DNA from 3 places in the Comamonas trifloxystrobinivorans genome. Region 2 is predicted to be linked to each of the others. Evidence: predicted binding sites of a transcription regulator. Region 2 holds the regulator's gene; each other region holds the start of a gene.
The links. The regulator LexA, encoded in region 2, represses DNA repair genes until DNA is damaged. The targets are predictions, from matches to a motif close to ACTGTATNNNNATACAGT.
Positions count from the first base shown of each region.

Region 1: imuA (translesion DNA synthesis-associated protein ImuA) is a predicted target of LexA. The motif match lies at 1,562-1,579, and genes of this name have one in related genera.
Region 3: recA (recombinase RecA) is a predicted target of LexA. The motif match lies at 1,313-1,330, and genes of this name have one in related genera.

Region 1 is NZ_JBHZGV010000005.1:79,463-82,735, reverse strand. Features, by position in the region: gene ACFIQF_RS06825 (Y-family DNA polymerase) at 1-829, opposite strand, end outside; gene imuA (translesion DNA synthesis-associated protein ImuA) at 777-1,553, opposite strand; gene ACFIQF_RS06815 (MlaD family protein) at 1,724-2,764, shown strand; gene ACFIQF_RS06810 (hypothetical protein) at 2,761-3,273, shown strand, end outside.
Region 2 is NZ_JBHZGV010000011.1:112,369-115,641, reverse strand. Features, by position in the region: gene ACFIQF_RS14865 (crotonase/enoyl-CoA hydratase family protein) at 1-478, shown strand, start outside; gene ACFIQF_RS14860 (hypothetical protein) at 735-1,268, opposite strand; gene lexA (transcriptional repressor LexA) at 1,397-2,107, opposite strand; gene ACFIQF_RS14850 (asparaginase) at 2,225-3,223, shown strand; gene gloA2 (SMU1112c/YaeR family gloxylase I-like metalloprotein) at 3,220-3,273, shown strand, end outside.
Region 3 is NZ_JBHZGV010000012.1:123,870-127,142, forward strand. Features, by position in the region: gene recX (recombination regulator RecX) at 1-64, opposite strand, end outside; gene recA (recombinase RecA) at 193-1,266, opposite strand; gene ACFIQF_RS16035 (MarR family winged helix-turn-helix transcriptional regulator) at 1,464-1,952, shown strand; gene ACFIQF_RS16040 (Zn-dependent alcohol dehydrogenase) at 2,058-3,140, opposite strand.

The DNA of each region.
Region 1 (3,273 bases), on a different contig from region 2:
GCGCGAGCAATTGCACATGGGCCAGGTGCTCTTGCAACAGGCGGCTGAGGTGCTGGTGGTTGCGGGTGGTGCTGGCGGTGTTCAGGACCAGCTCGCCACCATCGCCAGCGTGTTTGCTGCGCATGGCGTCGTGGCACCAGCGCAGTGTGCAGCTGCGGATGCCAGCGCGCTGCGCGGCCAGCCAGCCGCACAGCTGCAGCAGCAAGTGGCGTGCGCCGTGCAGCAGGCCTTCGGCATGGTCGATGCGAAAAGGCAGCTCCAGCCGGGCGTCAAAACGCGCCGGCAGCGTGATCCAGCGCTGGCTGTCGGTGCGCAGGCCGCAGGCGCTGTCGAGCGCCTGGAGTAAGCCGGCACCAAAGCGCCGTGCCACACCGCTGCGCGGCAGCGCTTGCACGGCGCCCAGGTTGTGACAGCCCAGCGGGGCGAGCAGCTCGGCGTGCTCGGCTACCGCATCCAAGGCGCTCAGCGGCAACTCTGCCAGCACTTGCGCCAGCGGCGCGCCAAAGCCGTGGCGCAGGCCGCAGCGGGCCAGCGCAATGGCGGCCAAGCTGGTGGGCGCCCAGCTGATGCGTTGCACGCCTTGCAAGCGGCTCTCTCGCAGCAGCCGCCGCGCCAGCGCTTGGCGGCCGCCAAACAGGCGCTCGCTGGCCGCCAGCTCCAGCACCAGCGCATCGCCCCAGGCCGAGCTGGAAGGCACGCAAGCCACCCGCGGCGTGAACTGCAGCGCCCACAGCGCCAGGCCATGCATGCTGGCCACTGCGCCGGGCGCTGCCGCTTCAGTGCTGCAGGGCGGTGCGTGGGGCAACAAGGCGACCCAAAGCGGTGTCATGCTGTTTGGCCGGAAGTGGCGATGTGTGCGGCGTGCTGTGCGGCGCCTCGGGCTGCATGCGCGGTGTGAGCGCAGTTTGCAGGCAGTGCGGCACGGCAGGCAGATCGAGCCAGCCGGTATGCACCGGGCCGCGCCGCTTGAACACTTGCACTTGCAGCGCCCAGGGCGAGCTGGCGCGTGCCAGCAGGCGCAGCGGCGCGGCCGATGCCTGCTGCTGGCAGTGCTGAGGCCGAAAAAGAAAGACCAGCCCGGCAAACTGCTGTGCGCTGATCTGCAGGCGGCGTATCTGCTCGGGCAGCGCCTGGGGCAGCCAGGCGAGCAGGGCGCCGGCCGCGTTGGCGCGCAGCAATTGCTCCAGTGCCCAGAGCTGGTCTTGCGGGCTGCCGCCTTGTACCCAAACCAGTTGCTCGGGCGCAATGCCTTGCTGCGCCAGGCCGCTGGCGTGCGGCGGCAAGGGCGCACCCAGCGCCACAATGGCCTGGCGCTGAGCACTTTGTTGCTGCAAAGCCGCGGCTGCCAGGCGCCATTCCAGCTGGCCGGCCTGGGCCTGCAGCACCTCGATGAGGCTGTGGCTGGGCCAGCCGTGGCCGGGCAGCTCGGCATCCAGCGCTGCCCAGCCGCTGGGCGCGCAGACCCGCTGCGTGCGCAGCAAATGGTCGCCACGCCAGACGGCGTTGGCCACGGTGGGCGGCAGAGCAAGAGGTTTTTGGCTGCGCTGAAGCATAGTAATTAACTGTATTTATATACAGTATAAAACGATCTGCAGGCCAACGCTGAAACTGTGGAACTGCGCTGACAAGCGCTGGGTAAATGCATAGCAAACAATGGATGGCCTGTCTGCGCTGGCCGCGTTTTTTGCGGCTGGGCGCCGGGCGCAGTTAAGATCGGCAGCACATGCATACCCCAGAACCCCACGACCATGCCGAGCGGCCCGCAGCAGCCGCTCCATCGCAGCGGCGCAGCGCGCCCGACGATGGCGCCTTGCCGATCGACGGGCTGGAGCCGGTGCCCCACCTGGAGCGCAAGGCGGCTGCGCTGCTGCTGTTTACGCTGCTGCTGATCGTGGGCTCGGGGTTGTATCTGTTGTATGCACGGGGCGTGTTCGAGCCCACGCAATCGCTGGTGCTCACGGCCGAAAACTCCGAAGGCGTGTCGATCGGCATGGACATGACTTTCTCGGGCTTCCCGATCGGCAAGGTCGACAAGATCGAGCTGGCCAAGGACGGCACGGTGCGTATCCTGGTGGCGGTGCCGAAAAAAGACGCGCACTGGCTGCGCATCAGCAGCGTGTTCACGCTGGTCAAAGGCCTGGTGGGCGGCACCACGATCAAGGCCTATTCGGGCATCTTGGACGACCCGCCGCTGGAAGACGGTGCCGTGCGCGCCGTGCTGGCGGGCGACGCCACGGCCGAGCTGCCGCAACTGATGAGCAATGCCCGCCAGCTGCTGGAAAACCTGAACAATATGACGGCCACCGGCTCGGCCCTGGGCGGCACGCTGGAGCAACTGCGCGAGCTGAGCACCAAGCTCAACGGCCCGGGCGGTGTGCTGGGCGCGGCGCTGGGCGGTGACAGTGAGGCCAAGAAAATATCGCTCACCCTCGACCGCGCCAACCAGCTGCTGGCGCGCTTGGACGGCATTGCCAAAAATGCCGACAAACAGGTATTTGGCGCGCAAGGCGTGATGCCCGAGGTGCATGCCACCGTGCGGCAACTCAATGCCGTGCTGAGCGATGTGCGCGGCAGCCTGAAAAAAGTGGACGCCGTGCTGGTAGAGGCGCAAGCCGTGGGCGCCAACGCCAAGGACGCCACCAACAACCTGGGCGATCTGCGCGCCGATGTGGAGGCCAGCCTGCGCAAAGTTGAAGGCATGCTGACCGAGCTGAACCGCAAATGGCCGTTTGCCAAGAAGGATGCGGAGGTCAAGCTGCCATGATGCGCGTGCACGGAACCAGAATTGCCGCCATTTTGCTGGCGCTTGGCGCTTTGTCGGCCTGTGCCAGCAAGCACCGGGCGCCGGATTGGGCGATCAATGAACAAGGCGCGGCCGAGCGTGCCACCGAAGCCTATCTGTCCGGCGACAGCCGCGTGGCCGAAGCCGAATGGCGCCGCGCCCGTAGCGAAGTTACCCGCACTGCACGCCCCGATCTGCTGGCGCGCCTGGAGCTGGCGCGCTGCGCAGCGCAGGTAGCCGCCTTGGATGCAGCACCTTGCAGCGGCTACGACGCCGTGGCCACTGATGCGGCGGCACCCGAACAAGCCTATGCGCGCTATCTGCGCGGCCAGCTCAGCGCGGCAGATGTGGCGCTGCTGCCTAAGGCGCAACAAGCCATTGCCACCCAGCAAGCGGCGCAAGCAACTGCCACGCTGGCGGCTATCGAAGACCCGCTCTCGCGCCTGGTGGCCGCTGGCGCGCTGGCCGTGCGTGGCCCGCTGCCTATGGCT
Region 2 (3,273 bases):
TGCCGCCGTCAACGGCCCGGCCGTGGGCGCGGGGCTGGATTTGACCTGCATGTGCGATCTGCGCATTGCCTCGGACAAGGCCAAGTTTGCCGAGAGCTTTGTCAAAGTGGGCATCATCCCCGGCGACGGTGGTGCCTGGTTGCTGCCGCGGGTGATTGGCATGTCGCGCGCTGCCGAGCTGTCTTTGACGGGCCGCATGATTGACGCCGCCACCGCCTTGCAATGGGGCCTGGTGTCGCAAGTGGTGCCGCACGAGGAATTGCTGCAAGCGGCCAATGCGCTGGCGCTGGAGATTGCAGCCAACCCGCCGCAAGTCACCCGCATGACCAAGAAGTTGCTGCGCGAAGGCATGCACCAAAGCTTGGCTTCGATCTTGGAACTGTCGGCTGCCTACCAGGCACTGGCACACCAAACGGCCGACCACCGCGAGGCGGTGAGCGCCTTCTTGGAAAAGCGCAAGCCGGAGTTCAAGGGCTGAGGCCTGGTATTACGATCCAGGCCTAGGTTTCCAATCTGGGCAGGCTGGCTAGCCACACAACCCAAGCCGTTGCTCTGATTGGGGGCCTGGATAAAACAGCTGCTGCAGCGCAAAACTGCGGCAGCTGTTTTTTTATAGCTGCCTCTGCCGCTATTCAGTACTGTTCGTGCCGATGCGATGGCCACTGCCCGCGCTGCGCGCTAGATGCTGCTTGTGAGGTGACAGGGCGGTTGCTAGGCTGATTGCGCAGCCTGCTTCAGCAGTGCTGGCGTTCCAAGCGCTCCAGGCGTTCGAGCTCGGCGCAGATATCGGCCATGCTGCCTGTCATGGCCCAGCGCATGCCGCGCTCGCGTTGCAGGCTGCTGGGTTTGGCCCAGTAGCGCTTGATCGAGGCATCGTTGGCGGCCTGGGCGCTGCAGCGCTGCACCGACAAAAAGCTCTGTGGCGCTGCAGCCGTGGCTGGCAGGCGGCGGCGCGTGGCGGGCTTGCGCGGCAGGCGAATACGGTCAATCGGGCGTTGGCTGGGTTCTGGCTCTTGCACGGGCTCTTGGGCAGCCGCCTGGCTATCGGTATCCAGCAGACTCAGTTGCTGGCTGGTGGCGCGGGGGGCGGCAGAAGATGCTGCCATAAAGCAATGCACCTGCGCTGCGTGCTGGCTGTCGTTGGCGGCGCCAGTGCTGGCTTTGCGGCCGCGGCGAGCGTTGAGGGTGGTGGCGCGCTGGAGCATTTGGACAATGGGCTGGCCAGCGACGAGCGAGAAGGGCGCGAGCGCGCGCAATGCTGCAGACATGAGCATGGAAACTCCTGGGTGTACGGGTGACAGCAGGATTGCTCTAGGCGAACGCCGACCTCAGGGTTGTGGGTGAGGGCCCACAACGCCCGCTACCTGAGGCTGGGTTGGATTCTATTTACAACTGTTTACATCAGCATCGTGTTACGTATTAACCCTACTGCGATGCCTTCAATCTCAAATGGCTCGCCGGGTTGCACGACGATGGGCAGGTAATCTGGGTTCTCGGCCAGCAGCTCGATGCCCTCTTTGGTGCGCTGCAGGCGCTTGACGGTGACGTCATCGCCGAGGCGGGCCACGATGATCTGGCCGTTGCGTGCCTCGCGTGTGGCTTTGACGGCCAGCAGATCGCCATCCATGATGCCGGCATCGCGCATGGACATGCCGCGCACTTTCAGCAGGTAATCGGGTTGCTGCTGGAACAGGCTGCCTTCCACGCTGTAGGTTTGGTCTACGTGCTCTTGCGCCAGGATGGGCGAGCCGGCAGACACGCGCCCAATCAGTGGCAGGCTGAGCGAAGCCAGGGTTTGCACAACGCGGCTGACAGGCGCACTGCCAGTACGCGCCAGCGGCGATGCAAAGCGCGTGCCGCGGGCGGTGTTGATGGAGCGCACCGTGCTGTTGACCAGGCGGATGCCGCGCGAGGTGCCGCTGACCAGCTCGATCACGCCTTTACGGGCCAGTGCCTTGAGGTGGTCTTCTGCCGAGTTGGCCGATTTGAAGCCCAGCGTGCTGGCAATCTCGGCGCGGGTAGGCGGTGCGCCGGTGCGCGAGATGGCGTTCTGGATCAGGTCCAGAATTTCTTGTTGGCGCGCGGTCAGTTTGGGATGGTCTCGCATAAGATCTCCGATCTGTGATCTGCGGTGCACGGCCTGGGCCGGAGCACTGTGCTTTCAAACACCTGTATATCAATCCAGTACCTGTATTTTTAACCAGTTTTTTCCGGGAGGCAAGCCTTGGAGCAAAAAATTTTGATCGTTGGCACCGGCGGCACCATTGCCGGTATGGCCGACGACGCCGAACACCCCGGCCAGTACCGGGCGGCGCAGCTGTCGGTGGCGGCATTGGCGGCAGCAATTCCAGGCATTGAGAACGCTGCTGGAGGCAAGCTGGAAGCCATTCAGTTGGCGCAAATTGATAGCAAAGATATGGACGATGGCGTGTGGCTGGCGCTGTTGCAAGCCTGCGACAAAGCCATGCGCGACGAGGCCATTGCGGGTGTTGTCGTGACGCACGGCACGGATACGCTGGAAGAGACGGCCTGGTTTTTGCACAGTTGTTTGGGGCGCTTGCCCAAGCCTGTGGTGCTGACTTGCGCCATGCGCCCGGCCAACGCCTTGATGCCCGATGGCCCGCAAAACCTGAAAGACGCCGTAGCCGCCGCTGCGGCCCGCAATGCCAAAGGCGAGCCCTTGCTGCGCGAAGTGGTGGCGTTGACTGGCGGCGGCGAGCTGCACAGTGCCCGCTGGGTGCAGAAGGTGCATCCGCACCGTTTGCTGGCTTTTTCGTCGGGCGAGCAAGCTGTCTTGGCTTGGGTGGGCAGCGAAGGTGTGCGTTTGCGGGACAGCACGGGCTGCGCCAGCGACGCCAAGTACCTGGGCCAGCAAAGTCTGGCAGCTTTGCCCGCCGTGGACGAATGGCCGTGGGTCGAGATTGTCAGCAGCCATGCGGGTGCCCGCGCGCAACTGGTAGACGCATTGGTGGCGCAAGGCGTACGCGGCTTGGTGGTGGCAACCACAGGCAATGGCACTGTTCACCAGGCTTTGGAAGCAGCTTTGGAGCGCGCACGCCAACAAGGCGTGGCCACTTGGCGCAGCAGCCGTTGCAGCGATGGCGTGATTGCCGATGCGCGTTTGCCGCAGGCTGCCGATCTGACCACCGATCTGTCGGTGGGGCTGAACCCCTATAAAGCCCGGGTGAGTCTGCAGTTGGCGTTGATGGGGGTGTTGCCGTGAATAGCGAAGGTATTGCCGATGCCACGAACCCTTTGGGCGCCCAAGGCTTG
Region 3 (3,273 bases), on a different contig from region 2:
TATGCTCGCGCAGCGCCAAATAGCGCAGAGCACGGCCTTTGAGGGAGAGTTTGGCAAACGACATCAGCTTTTCAACACGACAAAACAAAGAGCTGCTGGCGCTTGGTGGTAAGCGCCAGCAGCTGGTTTTTGAACAAATGGCTGGGCCGCGATCTCTACGCAGTGGTATTGCAAGGAGATCGCAACACCTTCTTAGGCCTGGGCGCTGGCCTCGGGCATCTCGATCACGCCGTCTTCGGCGGGGCGCGGCGCAATATTCAGGCTTTCGCGCACCTTGTTCTCGATCTCGATGGCCAGATCTGGGTTCTCGCGCAGGAACTCGCGCGAGTTGTCGCGGCCTTGGCCGATTTTCTCGCCGTTGTAGGCGTACCAGGCACCGCTTTTCTCGATGATGCGGGCGTTGACGCCCATGTCGAGAATTTCGCCTTCGCGCGAGATGCCTTCGCCAAACAGAATGTCGAACTCGGCGGTTTTGAACGGAGGCGAGACCTTGTTCTTGACCACTTTGACCTTGGTTTCGTTGCCAATGGCTTCGTCGCCCTTTTTGATGGTGCCGGTGCGGCGGATGTCGAGGCGCACCGAGGCGTAGAACTTGAGCGCGTTACCGCCAGTGGTGGTTTCGGGGCTGCCGAACATGACGCCGATCTTCATGCGGATCTGGTTGATGAAGATCACCGTGCAGTTGGTCTTCTTGATGTTGGCGGTCAGCTTGCGCAGCGCCTGGCTCATCAAACGGGCCTGCAGGCCGGGCAGCTGGTCGCCCATTTCGCCTTCGATTTCGGCCTTGGGAGTGAGCGCGGCCACCGAGTCGACCACGATCAGATCGACCGCACCCGAGCGCACCAGGCTGTCGACAATTTCCAGCGCTTGCTCACCGGTGTCGGGCTGGCTGATCAGCACATCGCTCAGGCTGACGCCCAGCTTTTGGGCGTAGCTGGTGTCGAGCGCGTGCTCGGCGTCGATGAAGGCGCAGGTGCCACCGAGCTTTTGCATCTCGGCCACCACTTGCAGGGTCAGCGTGGTTTTACCCGAGGATTCCGGGCCGTAGATCTCGATCACCCGGCCGCGTGGCAGGCCGCCTACGCCCAGTGCAATGTCCAAACCCAGCGAGCCGGTGGAGACCACCTGGATGTCCGCGATCGCCTCGCCTTCGCCGAGCTTCATGATCGTGCCCTTGCCGAACTGCTTTTCGATCTGGGCCAGGGCGGCGGCCAGGGCTTTGGCTTTTTCGGAATTGGCTTCGGGCTTGGTAGCGGTGGCGTTCATGGATTTCTCCTTGCGTTTGGTATTCATGTCGGTAGGTCTTGCACCAACTGTATGGGTATACAGCCTGGATGCTTGAACAGTAGTTTATGGGATCTGTACATTTTACAAAACCATTTTTTTAGTCAGTTTGCTTGACTATATCTATACTCGCCACACAGCCCTTGGCTTGAACGCAAGCCCTTGTTTTTACAAAGACCATGCCCATTCTTCTGCCCCATTTGCCCGACGACAGCTGGCGCCTGACCCACCTCGGCCGCCTGCTCGGCCATGCCATGCGCCGCTTTGATGCCCGGGTTTTGCAGCTGATGGTGCGCGATGTGGAGGTGCCACTGGCGCTGTCCAACCTGGCCGCACGCGACCAGATCAGCGCCGCGCACATCCACATCACACGCCACCTCGCCCTGGCCGGCGACCGCCTGACCGACCTGGCCGAGCGCGCTGGCATGAGCAAGCAGGCCATGGCCAGCCTGGTGGACCAGTGCGAGGCCTGGGGCCTGGTCACCCGCGAGAGCGACCCGCGCGATGCGCGCGCCCGCATCGTGCGCTTTACCGATACCGGTTTGCTGTGGCTGCAAGCCTTTGAGCGCGCCGTGACGCAGGCCGAGGCCGAGTTTCGCGAAGAGGTGGGCGACGAGGTAGCCACCGTGGTGAAACTGGGGCTGGAGGCTTACGCGGGCGATGACTGAGGCGGCCAGGCCTTGCTGGCGCAGGTTCCCACGCAGCAAAAAGGCCCGTATTGCCACGGGCCCTTGTCAGCGCGGTGAGCGCCTGAGCGCATCAGGCCGCGTTCATCAATCAAAGACGATCACGCTGCGTGCGATACCGCCGCGCTCCATGGCGGCGAAACCTTCGTTGATGTCTTCGAGGCGGATGCGCTTGGAGATCAGCTTGTCCAACTGCATGCGGCCTTGCATGTGGAAATCCACCAGGCGGGGAATATCCACGGTGAAGTGGTTCGAGCCCATCATCGAGCCTTGTACGCGGCGCTCAAACAAAAAGTCGTAGCCATGAAACTCCACCTTGGTGCCCAGCGGGATCATGCCCACAATGGTGCTGGTGCCACGCGGGCGCAGCATGGCAAAAGAGTCTTCGGTGCACTTTTTGATGCCGATGCACTCGAAAGCGTAGTCCACGCCGCCGTCGGTCATGGCGACGATCTTCTGGACCAGCTCGGCATCGTTACCGTCTACGCCATCGGTGGCGCCAAACAGCTTGGCCATCTCCAGCTTCTGGGGATCAATGTCGATGGCAATGATGCGCGAAGCACCCGCCAGACGGGCCGCGTGAATGGCGGACAGCCCAACACCGCCGCAACCAATGACGGCCACACGTGATCCCGCTGGAATCTGCGCCGTGCGGGCCACCGCGCCGTAGCCTGTCAACACGCCACAGCCCAGCAACGCGGCGTAATCCAGCGGCATGTCGTCGCGCACCTTCACGAGCGCGTTCTGGTGCACCAGCATCTTCTCGGCGAAAGAGGACAGGTTCAGAAATTGGCCCAGGTGCTCGCCCTTCCAGCGCAGGCGCTTAGCCACGCCAGGCGGCTGTTTGACAGCCGTGTTGACGCACAGGCTCAGGTGGCCGTCCACGCAGTATTCGCAATGGCCGCAATACACCGACAGGCACGACACCACGTGGTCGCCGGGCTTGAGCAAATCTACCCCGTCGCCCACGGCTTCGACCACGCCAGCGGCCTCATGGCCCAGGACAACGGGCACCGGTGTGGGGTACTTGCCCTGGATGAAATGCAGATCGCTGTGGCACAGGCCGGTCGCCTTCACGCGCACCAGCACCTCGTTGCGGGCGGGCTGGTTGATCTCGACTTCTTCAATGGTCATGGGCTGGCCCACGCCTTGGAATACGGCAGCTTTCATGTCTCTCTCCTGGTGGTTCACTCTGAAGGCGCCGCAGGCCTGGAGGCCTCGCAGCGCACTGCGGGCAGGTCAGGCAAGGCCTTGCGCCACACCCGAGCCGCGCCCCGGGGACGCGGTCTGAACCAGTCTGCCA